2 regions of the Bacillus sp. FJAT-27231 genome follow, and region 1 is predicted to be linked to the other one. Evidence: riboswitches for the same ligand, from Rfam matches in the RefSeq annotation. Region 1 holds a riboswitch; the other holds the start of a gene.

Region 1 (8,179 bases):
TCAATGCTTCCACTTGTAACCTCATATTTAGGATGACCCATAATAGCTGCAGATAAAGTGGATTTTCCTGTTCCGTTTGGACCCATGATTGCGTGGAACTCTCCACCTTTTATCTCAAGATTTACACCCTTTAAAATCTCTTTTCCGTCAATCGATACGTGTAAATCTTTAATCTTTAATGTTGAAGCTGTCATGCTCATACCTCCGTCATCATCGAAAATGCTCGATTTTTATTGTCATTCTCAATTTATTCTCATTACAATCTTATAACAAATGAAAATTATATTCAACCGGTCTGAATGAATTGTTCCGGATATTTGATGATAGTCCATCCTTTATATGAAATCAAGAGGAATGGTAGCCATTTCTTTTAGCTTCTCCCTCGTTCATTTATCTTATTTACAAGCTGTTTCTCTTTTTTAAAACCAACAAAAAAACTCCATATTTGTGTGCACGTTCCATTTAAACTCTCCAAAAAGATAAATCTGTTCGGGAAGTTCTCTCTACAATAAAAGAGCCAGCATCAATGCCAGCTCTTCCTCATTTGCGTATATACATTTAATTACAGGCTCTTTTATATGTGGTTGTTGATTTTCGCAGCGGGTGGTCCTTGAGCCTTCTCCTAGCGTGCGCTCTTGCAGGGGTCTGGTCTCACCAGGACACGCTTTTCTCGCTGGAGTCGCCGCCTTCCGCTACAATTAACTATTAAAGAACAACAGTCACCTTTTATAGAACCTAATTATGAAATATGATTCGTAAATTTACGGTTATGATCAGCAACGATACGTCTGCTTTCCACATATTCCTCTTGACGTTGACGTTCAACATTCATTCTCACTTCATGATTTTGGCGGTACACTTCATATCCAACTCCATGGGATCCATGCATAGCCTTTTCCATACTTTCCGTGTACTGCAAATTCAGTGAGTTTAACGAGTTAATGGGGAATCAATCCTTTCAATTTTTAGAATGAGATTTTTCTTACAGGAACCATCGTAACAGGCTTTATAGTTTTTCACAAAAGGCATATATGCTCTTCTTACCTGCTCACGCGTGATTTTACGTGCTTCCTGACTTTTATATAGCCTCATTCTCAAAATTTAAACCATATCCTTCTCAATTCTTAATTTTCTAAAAGTTCCTCCATTAATCGTTACGTTTATTTAAACATGACCAATACCCTTTTTTAATGCTGTGTTTTTAATTCATCCATCGCTTCTTGAACAAGGGTTACTGCCTGGCTCATTGCTGCTCCGCCCCCGAAAGCTGCCGCTACACCGAGCGCTTCAAATATCTCTTGTTCGCTGCAGCCTTGGTCGAGACAACCTTTCACATGGTAAATAATACAATATTCATCCTGTGAATAGACGCTGATTCCGAGAGCAATTAACTGTTTTTCCTTTTGGGCGATTGCTCCCTCTTTAAAACATTCTGCTGTAAATGCATTAAAATGCCCAGCAAGCCCTGGCATTTTTTTTGTGAATACACCTAGTCCCTCTTTATATTCAAGCAATGCTGCCTCTGTTGATGTCATTACTTCTTTTTCCATGGAATTGCCTCCTCATTTTTTATCTTTTTTAATATGCAGCAACTAAAAAAGCTTTATTCAAAGAAGAAGAAAGATGTGCAGCTGAACATAAAAAAGCCTGCAGGATCACCTGCAGGCCTTCTATTCTTATTTATTAACTGGTACGACCGCTCCGCCCCACTCTTTCAAAATGAAATCTTGGATTTCTTTTGAGTGAAGAACTTCTACAAGAGCTTTGATTTTTTCTTTGTTTTCGTCACCTTTACGAACTGCAATGACGTTCACATATGGTGAATCTTTGTCTTCAATCGCAATTGAGTCTTTTAACGGATTTAAGCCAGCATCGATTGCATAGTTAGAGTTGATTAGAACCGCATCGCCTTCTCCATTATTATAAGCTTGTGGAAGGAAAGCAGCTTCATAGTTATAGTCAAATTTCAAATCTTTTTTGTTTTCTGCAATGTCTTCAATTGTTGCTTCTTCTTTCTTAACGCCATCTTTTAACTTAATAAGGCCTTCTTTTTCAAGCATTGTTAAAATACGGCCATGGTCTGCTACAGAGCTGCTCATTAAAATTGTGGCACCTTTTGGAAGTTCCTCTAGGCTTTTATATTTTTTAGAATAAACACCAATTGGCTCAATATGAATACCGCCAGCGTTTACGAAATCATAGCCATGCTCTTTCTTTTGAGACTCAAGGTAAGGAATATGCTGGAAGTAGTTTGCATCCAGGTCTCCCTCTTCTAATGACTTATTTGGCAAGATATAATCTTGGAACGTTTCAACCTTTAACGTGTAGCCTTTCTTCTCAAGCAGCGGCTTAGCTTCTTCTAAAATGACAGCGTGCGGCACATTAGAAGCGCCAACGATGATTTCTTTATCTTCTTTACTGCCTTCTTTTGCTTTCTCGTCTTTCTTATCGTCTGAGCCCCCGCCACAAGCAGCCAGGGCAAACACAGCAAGCGCTGTTAATAACCCAATTAACCACTTTTTCATTTTTCTTCCCCCTTGTAAATTTATCTTTTATCTAATTTATTAGTGATTAAATCACCAATTAATTGGACTACAAACACAATAATTAAAATAACAATCGTAGCAACAAGTGTTACATCATTGCGGCTGCGCTGGAAACCATCAAGATAAGCAAGATTTCCAAGACCGCCAGCGCCGATTACTCCAGCCATTGCTGTATATCCAACTAGAGCAATAGCTGTAACAGTAATACCAGAAACAAGTGCCGGCATCGATTCTGGAAGCAGCACCTTGAAGATGATGGTGCTCGTTTTTGCTCCCATTGCTCTTGCTGCTTCAATGACGCCTTTATCAATTTCCCGCAGACCGATTTCTACCATCCGCGCGTAAAAAGGGGCAGCGCCAATAATAAGAGCTGGCAAGGCAGCATTTTCGCCAATCATCGTTCCGACTAAAGCCTTTGTAAAAGGAATTAATAAAACAATTAATATAATGAAAGGAATCGAACGGAAAATATTGACGAAAGCTGAAACGATGCCATAAACCGCCTTGTTCTGCCAAATGTTTCCCTTAGCTGTTAAAAACAACAGCAGGCCAAGCAATATACCAAGGATAAACGTAGCGAGTACGGATATACTCGTCATATAGAGCGTTTCAGTGGTCGCTTCCCACATCTTTTCCCAATCTACATTAGGGAGCCATTGTTCAAGCATGACTAATCACCTCCGAGCTGACTTCCTGCTTTTCGAGGTAAGCCACCGCTCGTTCCACTTCTGCCTGGTCTCCTGTTAAATGAACAAATAGTGAGCCATAGGCACCATTTTGCGTTTGAGATACTTTTCCTTGAACGATGTTTACCGCTATGTTGAATTGACGTATTAAATTAGTAATAATCGGCTGCTCTGCGCTTTCTCCGATAAAAGTGAGCTTGACTACTTTTCCTTCGGGGAACTGCTCAAGCAAGTGATCGATTGTTTCTTTTGATTCTTCAAGGTCCGTTACTTGCTGGACAAATCGTTGCGTAATCGGCTGCTCCGGTGATTTGAAAACATTCAATACTGGACCCATTTCGACGACACGCCCCGCTTCCATTACAGCAACCCGATGGCATATCTTGCGGATGACGTGCATTTCATGCGTAATCAAGACGATCGTTAACCCAAGCCGCTTATTAATATCAACAAGCAAGTCTAAAATCGCATCTGTCGTTTGCGGATCAAGCGCTGATGTCGCTTCGTCACATAAAAGGACCTTCGGATCATTCGCCAATGCCCGAGCGATACCGACACGCTGCTTCTGGCCGCCGCTTAACTGAGAAGGATAGGAATCCTCTCTGCCTTCAAGACCAACCAATTTAATCAGCTCATCTACTTTCTTTAACCGCTCTGCTTTAGGCACTCCGGAAATCTCTAATGGAAAGGCGATGTTCTCTCGCACAGTTCTTGACCAAAGAAGATTAAAATGCTGAAAAATCATGCCAATCTCCTGGCGTGCCTGGCGCAGTTCTCCTCCTCGGATTTTTGAGATTTCACGTCCACCTACAACCACTGAACCGGAAGAGGGTGTTTCCAATCCGTTCAGCATTCGGATCAGCGTACTTTTTCCAGCACCGCTATACCCAATTACGCCAAAAATCTCGCCTTTATCTATCGCTAAGTTAATATCATCTACTGCCGTCACTTTCCCATTTCTTGTGGAAAAGATTTTCTTTACATTCTCTATTGAAATCATGCGGCGGTTTTCCTCCATTCCACCAGAAAAAATAAAAACCTTTCTGCAAAATGAGCAGAAAGGTGTGCTTTAACAGTTCCTTTCTCTCATCTTCCAAAGCACGAAGCTTTGTGTGAATTGGCACCTTTTCAACAAGCATTTCACCGTTGACGGTTGCCGGGCTTCATCGGGCACGTCCCTCCACCTCTCTTGATAAGAGTCGTATATAATATGTCCTTCTCAATGGATTTGATTTTATCATTATTTCTCGAAAATTGTCAATCATCTGTAGAAAAATGTTTTTACGCTGTTCCAGATGTTTCATAATAAGGACGGCAAAGCCAGAGAAATGATTCAAACCAAAGCTTTACACGATAAAATCCTGCCACTTCCACCGCTCCCATTCGCTCATAAAGACGCAGCTGTCCCCGCCCTTCTAAAAGAGGTTCTACTCCGCCTCTTAACCGTAAGTGCCAATGATCTGTGTGCCTATTTGACAGTTGCACCCCCTGATCACTAATCACAAGCAGCCAACTCTCGCCTTCTCCCTCTAAAAGCACATGCACGGGTTGAAGCGGAAGCAGCGGCCAAATATGCGTTCTATCTCGACAAGCAGCCTGCATAGCCAGCAAGTTCTCTTTCATGTTATTTCCCCCTCTGTTCACTTTATCTATAAACTTCAAACAGAAAAGGAAATATCCTTTATGAATCGCTCGACAAAGTATGCCGCTCCCATCGCATATTTCGTCAAAAAAGAGCTGCTTTCATCTAGAAAGCAACTCAGATTTTTATATGCTATTTAGTTGATCAAGTATAGTGGTTCAGCTTTTCATATAGATGAGGAACCGACTGAAAAGCATAAATCTTCTCCATTAATTCCCCTTCTTTAAAAATAAGCAGGCACGGGACGCTTTCAATGGCGTATTGAATAGCAAAGCCTTCATGATAATTGACGTCAAAACGAACCCATGTAAATGGAGGTACTACTTTTTCTGCAACGTCTACCATTTTTCCAGCTAGCTGACACGTTCCACACAGCGGTGTATAGGCGTAAACAGCTGCTAAGCGCTTCGACTTGATCATTTCATTTATGTCTTGTTCCCTCTGCATGTCATCCATCCTTTTGTAAAAACTCTCCATGCACATCAATATTGGCGCCGAGCAACACAGATGCCAGGTGACGGTAAGGAGCAGTAGCAACTTCTTTATAGACACGATCGATGTACAGATGTCGCGCTTCAGGCAATTCACGAATAAATTGCTTACGGAGTTTTTCTCCTGCTTGATCGGCGTCAACGAGAATATATACGTCTTGTCCGTATAAGCTTTCAATCAGTTCATCCAGCCGGCTTAGGCCAATGGTTCCATTCGTGCAAATGATATCTACTGGCTCATTCACAATTTCCTTTATTTTCTTCCGATCGGAAGCGCCTTCTACAATGATAGTTTTCTCCATACGCATGAACATCCCTCCACCGTCTGAATATCTGCCTCGCAACATTATTGTCCTTTATTTATTAAGAAATTGCAAAAGAACACTTCCAGTTAAGGAAGTGTTCTTTGGTTATTAGTCTTCTTGTGTCATTTCGTCATATTGCTCAGCTGTCATTAAGTTGTCAAGCTGAGAAGCATCAGATAATTCGACAACGATCATCCACGCTTTTTCATATGGTGATTCATTCACGAATTCTGGATTATCATCAAGGTCTTCATTGACCTCAACGACTTTTCCACTGACAGGAGCATACAGCTCTGAAACTGTCTTTACAGATTCAACGCTGCCGAATGGCTCATCAGCTGTTACTTCATCGCCTACAGATGGAAGCTCAACGAATACGATATCGCCAAGTTCTGATTGCGCAAAGTGTGTAATACCAATACGAACTTTTTCCCCTTCTGTTTTTACCCATTCATGCTCTTCTGAATAACGCAATTCTTTTGGTGTACTCATCCAAATCCCTCCATTACCTAATTTCAATTAAAACTTTACTTATTATAAAGGCATAAAGCAAGAAAATAAGCTTTACGCATCCTTTACAACCATTGTTTTTTAAATTCTTCTTCTTTAAAACCAACGGTAACCTTCTCGTCATCCGTTGTGAGCGGCCGCTTAATCAGCATGCCGTCGGAAGCAAGCAGTTCTAATAATTCTTCATCAGAAGCCGTGCTTACTTTGTCTTTTAACCCAAGCTCTCTGTATTTCTGTCCGCTCGTATTAAAAAATTTCTTTAATTCAAGACCGCTTTTCTTATATAGTTCTTCCAGCTTTTCCTTTGAAGGCGGCTGCTCCACGATATGTATCTCTTGAGCATCGATATTATGCTCTTCCAGCCATTTCTTTGCTTTACGGCATGTCCCGCACTTCGGATACCAGTAAAATGTTAATGTCATTTCTTCATCAGCCTCCTATTTGCACAGCATCTGCCATTAACATCTTTTCGACATGATCTTCAAATTCCCTGCCTCTTTTATTAAAATATACCTTCTTTTTCAATAAAAGACAAAGACCTTTTTCTCATTTAAACAAGGAACCGGTATGTAAAATCATCCATAAATGGTTTTTGCATTCCTTTCTAGGGAATAGGCTTGATGACGGAGGTGTTAATCATGAAAAAAATACAGGAGGATGCACTGTTCGTTATTGAAAAGCTAAAAGAAGAAAAATATGACAAAATCAACGAGATGTTTACGACTAAGAAGCCCTATGACTTAGCTTCCATTTTCCAGAACCTTCCCGAAAAACACCGAGCTTCCATGCTTGAGCACCTGAATGAAGCCTCTATTGCCAGCATGCTCCCAAAGTTCAACCAACTAAAACAGCTGGAATTGCTCGGAAAGATTGGGCCTGCCAGAGCTAATAAAGTACTTGCTCTTTTAGACACAGACATTCTTTCTTCTCTTTTACGCCATTTTCCTAAAGCGGATCTGGATCGCTTTTTATCAGAAATTAATGATACTGAAGCTCAATACTTAAAGCAAATGATGAGCTATGAGCGGGATACAGCTGGCAGTATGATGACCAATCGATACTTGTCTGTGCAGCTTGAAGATACGGTGGCGGCTGCGGTCGAAAAAGCAAGAGTCCATGCCATGTATTCTGAAATATTATTTATCATTTATGTGCTGGACAAAAATAACCGGCTTGCTGGTACCGTCTCTTATCGAGATCTTGTTATCGCCCAGCCAGATGACTTAGTGAAGGACATTATGCTAAAGCAAATTATTTCAGTTCCTTATACGGCCAAAAGAGCGGAAATTAATAAGTTGCTCAAACGCTATGATTTTACTGCCATTCCTGTATTAGACGATCAAGAAAGGCTGCTGGGAGTGATTACGTTTGACGATATGATGCAAATCGTCATTCAAGAGGCAAATGAAGATATCGGTAAATTGTCCGCTGTAAATAAAGAAATCGATTTTGACACAAAGCCTGTCACCGCTGCCAAACGGCGGCTTCCTTGGCTGATTGCTCTTCTTTTTATTGGGCTTGTGTCCGGAAGTATTATCGCTAGATTTGAAGACACCCTTGAAAAAGTAGTGGCCCTCGCTTTCTTTATGCCACTTATTGCCGGAATGACCGGTAATACGGGTACCCAGTCCTTGGCGGTCGTAGTCAGAGGATTGGCGGAACAAGAGATTAACCCAAAAGTAGTGACACGGTTAATCTTCCGCGAGTTTCGTGTCAGCTTAATAATTGGAGTCACATGCGGCCTGCTCATTTCGCTGATCGCCTTTATTTGGCAAGGGAATATGCATCTTGGAATTGTTGTCGGCAGCTCTCTTTTACTTACACTCATCCTCGGCACCCTGGCCGGCACGATCGTCCCGCTTGTACTTTATAAGTTCAATCTTGACCCTGCTGTCGCTTCGGGACCTCTGATCACAACGATCAACGACATCTTCTCACTCGTCGTCTATTTTTCAATTGCTTCCTTCTTCTTAAGCAGGCTAATTTAAATAACAGAGTG
Region 2 (8,179 bases), 2.7 Mb from region 1:
CCGAGCTCGTCTTCTAACTTGGCAATTTGCCGGCTGACCGCTGACTGAGCCACGTGCAGACGATAAGCTGCTTCCGTAACATGTTCCTCTTTTGCCACTTCCATAAAATATTTAATTTGCCGAAGCTCCATTCTGTCCCCACCTTTTCAGCCATTTTGTATACTTCTTATTTTACCACGATATCTTTTTACAAACAGAAAAAAACGGACTAATAAAAGTCCGTTTCAGGATGTTGGCAAACGTGCGCTTTCTTGGTTACGCGTCCGGCTGCGGTGCTCATGACCCTTATGATCGTTCCGCTCTTTACCAGGCTTCGTGCCTCGAAAGACAAGCGATTCCAATCAAACTGGATATTAAAATATACTTCGACCGCACTCTTAAACGAACTAATAAAAGATCGTTTCTTTATTTTTTCATTGCGCTATAAAGAACGGCCTTCTGCGCGTGCATGCGGTTTTCAGCCTGCTGGAAGACAACAGATGCTTCTCCGTCCATAACTCCAGCTGAGACTTCTTCTCCACGATGCGCTGGCAGACAATGCATAAATTTGCAATCAGGGTTAGCCAAAGACAGAAGCTGTTCATTTACTTGATAAGGAGCAAATGCTTTCAAACGCGCTTCTGCTTCTTCTTCCTGTCCCATACTCGTCCATACGTCTGTATAAATAAAGTCTGCTCCTTTTACCGCTTCCTGTGGATCTTCAACAAACTCCAATTTGGCTCCTGTTTGTTCACTGATTCCCTTGGCAATCTCCACTATTTGCGGTGCCGCCTCATAGCCTGCTGGTGCGGCCAATGTAAAGTCCATTCCTACCATTAATGAACCGATCATCAATGAATGGGCAACATTATTCCCATCCCCAACATAAACCATTTTTACCCCTTTAAATTGCCCTTTTACTTCGTAAACCGTTAAAAGGTCAGCCAGCGCCTGGCACGGATGGTATAAATCCGTTAAGCCATTAATAACTGGAATATTGGCCGCTTCTGCCAGCGCTTCAATCCTTGAATGGCTATGTGTACGAATCATGATTCCATCTAAGTAACCGGATAACACTTTTCCTGTATCTTCAATTGTTTCCCCACGCCCAATTTGCATGTCATTCGAGCTTAAGAACATGCCATGGCCTCCAAGTTGAATCATAGCTGCTTCAAAAGAAACGCGTGTCCGTGTAGAATGTTTTTCAAAAATCATTCCGAGCAGTTGTCCTTTCAGAGCCTCAGAATAGTGTTCTTTATTTTTTTTCATGTCGTCCGCTAGGTAAATAAGTGTTTCGATTAATTCTGGAGTATAATCCGCAAGCTTTAGTAAATCTTTTCCCTTTAACGCTTCAATGTTTTGCATATCCGTTGCTATCATTCTGTTCACCTCGTACACCAATTTTAGAATTTCATTCCCTGTTAATGATCTTATTAATATTTATACATTAAAACTAATTAAAATACAACATTAATTTCTGAATTCTTCTATTTTTTAAGAAAACAACAGAATTTTGTTTACATAGGGTATACTACGTATACTGAAGTAATTAGTGAGGTGCTGTATATGAGAGAAAAGAGACCAATGAAAGACACTTTGTCTATTAAAACAAGTTATGTCCTCCCTCCTGACACAAATCATCACGGCACTTTGTTCGGTGGTAAACTAATGGCTTATATAGATGATATAGCTTCCATTTCAGCAACGAAACTAGCTAGAAAGCCAGTTGTTACTGCTTCTACCGACTCCGTTGATTTCCTGAAGCCGATCGGTGTTGGGGATGCAGTTACGCTTGAAGCGATGGTCACTTATACAGGGACAACAAGTATGGAAGTATTTGTGAAAGTTTTATCGGAAAACTTAATGACAGGTGAAAAAGAAGTCGCCGCTATTTCTTTTTTAACCTTCGTCGCTTTAGACGAGTCAGGACGACCAACTGCTATTCCAGAAGTGATCCCCGAAACAGAGGATGAGAAATGGTTAAATGAAACGGCCGTCAACCGAGCCAATCATCGGAAAGCCCGTAAAAAATATAGCAAAGAACTCGTTGAGTTTTTCTCTAGACCGGGAAAATAGACGGATAGGATGGAATAAACTGTGAAAACCGCTGAATTTTAGCGGTTTTTTAGTTTACAAAGATTAAGATTTGTTAACAATCCGATCTGCTCCCTTCCTTTAAAATCTGATTAATAGTTATTGGAAGAACGGAAAAACACTGTAATAATAGAAGCTAGTTTGTAACATTCATCTTTCCATATTTTGTCCCATATACAGTATGATTTGTTCATCCTTATACTTATGGAAGAAACCTAAGAGGATTGCCATTTGGAGGAATGAATCATGTTTGGACAAACTGAAATTGGAATAGATTTAGGTACAGCCAACTTGCTTGTTTACAGTAAGGATAAAGGTATTATCGTCAATGAACCATCTGTAGTAGCGATCGACACAGAAACAAGAAAAGTGCTTGCTATTGGCACAGATGCTAAAAATATGATCGGAAAAACCCCTGGGCGGATTATTGCTACACGTCCAATGAAGGACGGCGTCATCGCCGACTTTGATATTACCTCTGAAATGCTTAAAGGGTTAATGAAAAAAGCTGGAAAAGTATTAGGTTTTAATATTCGTAAGCCAAATGTAGTCGTGTGTACTCCTTCCGGTGCCACTTCTGTCGAAAAAAGAGCGATCCAGGATGCAGTAAAGAGCAGCGGCGCGAAGACTGTTCATCTCATTGAAGAGCCTGTTGCCGCTGCTATCGGAGCTGATTTGCCTGTAGAAGAGCCTATTGCCAACTTAATCGTTGATATTGGCGGCGGCACAACGGAAGTTGCGATTATCTCTTACGGAGGAGTCGTTTCTTGCAACTCTATTCGCATTGGCGGCGATAAATTAGATGAGGATATTATTCAATATATCCGCAAGCAATATAACCTCCTTATCGGAGAGCGGACAGCAGAAAAAGTAAAAATGGAGATTGGCTATGCTTTAGTTGATCATGAAGAGCGTTTAATGGATGTACGCGGACGCGATCTTGTGACCGGCTTACCGAAAACCATTGAAGTAAGCTCTTATGAAATCCAAAAAGCCATTAAAGAATCTTTGCTTGCGATCTTAGAAACGATTCGCGTGACTCTTGAAAATTCCCCTCCTGAATTAAGCGGTGATATCGTGGATAGAGGAGTGGTAATCAGCGGTGGCGGTTCCTTGTTGAATGGCATGCAAGAATGGCTCAGCCAGGAAATTATCGTTCCTGTTCACCTGGCACCAAATCCATTAGAGTCTGTGGCCATCGGTACCGGACGTTCACTCCACGTGATGAAAAGCTTACAAAAAGTAACGAGCTGAAAATAATCAATACAAGAAACAGAAAAAGCAGCCTTTTCGGCTGCTTTTTTGTTAGTAAATCGTTTCCTGATAAAAATAGTTAGGTGTTTTGATAGAATTATTATATTCTTTATGGAAAACATGGACAGCCGCTGGGGATACCGGCGGAATTAACCACGTCCAATCCCCTGTTATGGCTCTTCCTTCTCGCTCTTCGTTTTGCTCAAATGTTCTAAATTGCTGAGCGGCTGTGTGATGATCGACGATACTCACTCCTGCATTCTTAAATGAGTGAAGAACAGCTATATTTAATTCAACGAGCGCTCGGTCTTTCCACATAGATGAAGCTCTGCTCATATCTAGTTCCATTCGCTCCGCAATAACAGGAAGCTGGTTGTAACGAAAATCATCTGCCAAGTTACGGGCTCCAACTTCTGTTCCCATATACCAACCGTTGAATGGAGCTGCTTTATACTCAATTCCTCCTATTTCCAGCTTCATATCAGAAATAATAGGAACGGCATACCATTTTAATTGCAGCTCGGCAAACCAATCATATTCTGGATGAACAATGGAAATTTCCTTCACTAGCTCTTTATTCAATTCTTGCAGCTCAGGTGGACGATTGCCTATTTGCACAACCCAAGGCAATAGATCAAAATCCGTCCCCTCTCCTCTCCAGCCAAGCTTTTGACACCTAGCCGTTAAGTCAATGGAAGCCGGATCACCCTTTATTCCTTCTTCTGTTTTATAGCCAGCATACCGAATCAATTGATGATTCCAAATACGAATGTCCTCTTGTCCCTCTTTGGATGGACGAAAGATAGTAATAGTTGGGCGGATTTTCCCTTCATTCGACGCAAACTCAACGTGACGGCTTAAAGCTTCAAATACCTCTTTTTCAGTTTCGGCTTTTCTTTCATCAAATACATGAAGCATTTGCCAAAATAATCGCCCAATACAACGGTTGCTATTGCGCCATGCCATTTTTGCCCCATGGCTAAGTTCTTCATACGTTTGCGTGTACGTGCCCGTTGTTTCAATTTGCTCTCTTATTTCGTGAAGACGGGCTTTCATTTCTTCGCTCGGTTTACTCAATTCCTGATAACAAACTGTAATAAATTCCTTCGCTTGCTTCCACAATTGTGTATTCATTTATTTACCGTCCTGTAAGTAGTATTTACCCACAGTATAGCATTTTTCTGCTTTCTGCTTTGTGACGACTTCTAGAACTAACTGCTGTACAAATGCTTCGGTTTTATCCTTCCACCTCGCGGCCACTGCGGTATGGCAATGCCAATTAAGATAATCATAATCCCAGAAACTTGTTCAGCGGTCAAGTGCTCGCCAACGACTAGCATGGCACCAATCATAGCGGCTGGCAGTTCTGCTGCCCCGAGAATAGTAGCCACCCCGGAATCAACGTGCGGGGTACCGAGAGCGAAAAGGATAACGGGTACAAGGACACCTAGCAGTCCAACAAGCAGCCCGTATTTCCATAAACCGCCTGTCATCGTCCCATCTACAATAAAAGCCGGTGATACGAACAATAAAGCGGTCAATAAGCCGCCAAGAGAAATGATAAAGCTTTTCTGAATAGCCGGTACTTCTGTTCCTGTTTTTCCGCTGAAGAAAATAAATAAAGCAAACATCAAAGCAGCTAAAAGTCCGGAAATAAGCCCCTTTGGATCGCTTAACAAGTTAATTCCCTCTGAAGATATTCCAGCAGCTAGAAACGTGCCAGCCCATAAAACAACAGCCGAAACAATCTTTACAGCTGACGGAAACGCTCTTAAATAAATCGATTCAATGAGAATTCCCATCCAAGTAAATTGAAAGAGCAGGACGATGGCAATAGAAGCTGACAGCTCCTGGATGCTTGTCGCATAAAAAACACCCGTTAAGCTAAGCAGCACACCAAGCCCAAGCAATGATGCGATTTGCTTAAACTGCAGCCTACTACGTTTTGTTATAATGAAAGGGATCAGCATTAGCAGAAGTCCAAAGACATATTGTGAACCTGTCATCTGGCCGGCCTGATAACCTGCATTGGTTGCCAGCTTGACGACTGAAGCTTGAAAACCATAGCTGCATGCCCCTGCTAAAATAAATAACGAATAACGAAGCTGATTCAACCTGATTCCTCCTTTATCTGTTAAAAGTATAGCTCGCTGTCTTCTGTTCGACAATCCCTCTCAAATATTCTAAATTTTCTATTGACTAATCCCACTTAAAGAGATATGATATGTTCAATTATCTTACTAAATCTATATATATTTATTCTTATCAAGAGAAGCTGAGGGGACTGGCCCTGTGAAGCTTCAGCAACCAGCCGCTAGCGGGCCTAGGTGCTAAATCCAGCAAACTGCTTTGTCAGTTTGAGAGATAAGAAGGATTAAACATTCACAATGTAAAGCCTTCTTAATTGTAAGAAGGCTTTTTCTTATGATAAGAATAGCGATTCGGAAAGGACGGAAAATATGACGTTATTAGAAAGGCTGCAAAACGAAGTACTAATAGCTGACGGGGCAATGGGTACTCTCCTCTATTCCTATGGGATTGACTTTTGCTATGAGGAGCTCAATATAGAAAAACCCGAGATTATTGAGAAAATTCATCGTGAATATATAAAAGCAGGTGCAGATGTTATTCAAACAAACACGTACAGTGCCAATGCTTTGAAACTGACAAGGTATGGAATGGAAGATCGTGTAGAAGAATTGAACAAAGCAGCCGTGCGCATTGCCAAAAAAGCCGCAGCGCCTGATCAGCGATTTGTACTCGGAACGATCGGCGGCATGCGCGGCATCCGCAAAAGCAGCGTTTCCCTCGCGGATATTAAAGCGTCCTTTCAACAGCAGGCAGAAGCCATCTTATTAGAAGAGCCTGATGGGTTCCTCCTTGAAACCTATTATGACTTTGAAGAATTAACGACCGTTTTACAGCTGCTCCGCCAAATGACAGACTTGCCTATCATTTCCCAAGTATCAATGCACGAGCCGGGTATTCTGCAAAATGGCCTTTCACTAAATCATGCTTTCAAACAGCTTGAAGCACTCGGTGCCAATGTTGTCGGTGTGAACTGCCGACTCGGCCCCTATCATACTATTCAAGCCTTTGAAGAAGTGACATTGCCTGAAAAAGCCTTTTTGTCAGCGTACCCGAATGCCAGCCTTCTTGATGTTGAAGACGGGCGTATTGTCTACGAATCGGAAGCTGATTATTTTGGCCAGGCAGCGGTGCATTTGCGCAACGAAGGTGTCCGTCTCATCGGTGGCTGCTGCGGCACAACGCCTAAGCACATTGAGGCAGCCAAAAAAGCACTCGCTGGCCTTGCACCGATTACAGAGAAAAAAGTAGTTGCTAAAAAACCGATTATTATTAAAGAGCCGGCCCCGCTAGTGGTACCGCCGCTCCATGAGCAGGTAAAGAAAGAACGGACCATTATCGTTGAACTTGATACGCCGAAACATTTAGATACGGCTACTTATATTAAGGGGGCTAAGGCTCTGCAACAAACAGGGATGGCGGCTATCACAATGGCCGATAACTCCCTTGCCTCCCCGCGCGTCAGCAATTTGGCAATGGGCTCTCTACTCAAAATGCAGCATCAGATCCGCCCGCTTGTCCACATTACATGCCGAGATCGGAACTTGATTGGCTTACAATCTCATCTAATGGGGTTACATGCTCTTGGACTTCATGATGTACTTGCCATTACAGGGGACCCGACGAAAGTTGGCGACTTCCCAGGGGCCACTTCTGTATATGATGTTTCGAGCATGGAGCTTATCCAATTAATCAAACAGCTAAACGAGGGAATTTCTTTTTCAGGCAAGCCGTTAAAACAAAAAGCAAACTTTTCCGTTGCAGCCGCCTTCAATCCAAATGTGCGCGTACTCGATCGGGCTGTGAAGCGCCTAGAGAAGAAAATTGAATGTGGGGCTGATTACTTTATTACACAGCCGATTTTTACAAAAGAAAAAATCGTCGAAGTATACGAAGCGACGAAGCATTTACCGACTCCAATCTTCCTTGGCATTATGCCACTAACAAGCTCGCGCAACGCTGAATTCCTTCATCATGAGGTCCCTGGCATTAAGCTGTCGGAAGAAACACTTGCCAGAATGAAGGCACATGAGAATGATAAAGAAGCGGCAGCACTTGAAGGGCTCGCCATTGCAAAAGAATTAATCGATACAGCAGCCAAGCTGTTTAACGGTATCTATATTATTACGCCATTTATGCGCTATGAAATGTCCATTGAATTGATCCATTACATCGAAGAATTAGATGGAAAAACGAATGAAAGAGGGATCGCTCATGTCCAAACAATATTCAATTGAACAGGAACTCGAAAAACGTATTCTTTTCTTAGACGGCGCAATGGGCACGATGCTCCAGCAAGCCAACTTAACAGAGGAAGATTTCGGCGGTGAAGAATACGACGGTTGTAATGAATACTTAAACCTTACCGCTCCTCATGTGATTGAAAAAGTTCACCGCGACTACTTGGCAGCAGGTACCGATATTATTGAAACGAATTCATTTGGCGGCACCCCTCTCGTATTAAATGAATATAGCCTCGGTGACCAGGCTTACGAGATTAACAAACGGGCAGCCGAAATTGCCCGTAAGTGTGCCGATGAATTTTCTACACCTGATCACCCTCGCTTTGTAGCGGGCGCCATTGGCCCAACAACTAAAACATTATCCGTAACAGGCGGCATTGATTTTGATACATTAAGCCAAAACTTTGAACTTCAGGCAACGGCGCTAATTGACGGGGGCTGCGATGTTATTTTAATGGAAACAAGCCAGGACATGTTGAACGTCAAAGCAGGCATCCTGGGTATTGAGCGTGCTTTTGAAG

What was found. Region 1 has a riboswitch for S-adenosylmethionine ahead of AC623_RS15850 (methionine ABC transporter ATP-binding protein). Riboswitches for the same ligand answer to the same signal wherever they lie in the genome.
Region 2: another riboswitch for S-adenosylmethionine. It lies ahead of AC623_RS02845 (bifunctional homocysteine S-methyltransferase/methylenetetrahydrofolate reductase); the one in region 1 lies ahead of AC623_RS15850 (methionine ABC transporter ATP-binding protein).

The regions. Positions count from the first base shown of each region.
Region 1 covers NZ_LFZU01000001.1:3,283,383-3,291,561, forward strand. The annotation lists gene sufC (Fe-S cluster assembly ATPase SufC) at 1-194, opposite strand, end outside; gene AC623_RS21575 (hypothetical protein) at 740-901, opposite strand; gene AC623_RS15835 (carboxymuconolactone decarboxylase family protein) at 1,188-1,550, opposite strand; gene AC623_RS15840 (MetQ/NlpA family ABC transporter substrate-binding protein) at 1,677-2,525, opposite strand; gene AC623_RS15845 (methionine ABC transporter permease) at 2,546-3,214, opposite strand; gene AC623_RS15850 (methionine ABC transporter ATP-binding protein) at 3,207-4,232, opposite strand; SAM riboswitch class I at 4,316-4,431, opposite strand; gene AC623_RS15855 (hypothetical protein) at 4,514-4,855, opposite strand; gene AC623_RS15860 (thioredoxin family protein) at 5,019-5,321, opposite strand; gene AC623_RS15865 (toprim domain-containing protein) at 5,323-5,673, opposite strand; gene gcvH (glycine cleavage system protein GcvH) at 5,779-6,162, opposite strand; gene AC623_RS15875 (arsenate reductase family protein) at 6,246-6,602, opposite strand; gene mgtE (magnesium transporter) at 6,819-8,168, shown strand.
Region 2 covers NZ_LFZU01000001.1:609,928-618,106, reverse strand. The annotation lists gene AC623_RS02875 (LysR family transcriptional regulator) at 1-131, opposite strand, end outside; gene argF (ornithine carbamoyltransferase) at 406-1,359, opposite strand; gene AC623_RS02865 (acyl-CoA thioesterase) at 1,546-2,055, shown strand; gene mreBH (rod-share determining protein MreBH) at 2,320-3,327, shown strand; gene AC623_RS02855 (nitric oxide synthase oxygenase) at 3,379-4,461, opposite strand; gene AC623_RS02850 (EamA family transporter) at 4,539-5,441, opposite strand; SAM riboswitch class I at 5,587-5,698, shown strand; gene AC623_RS02845 (bifunctional homocysteine S-methyltransferase/methylenetetrahydrofolate reductase) at 5,787-7,652, shown strand; gene metH (methionine synthase) at 7,630-8,179, shown strand, end outside.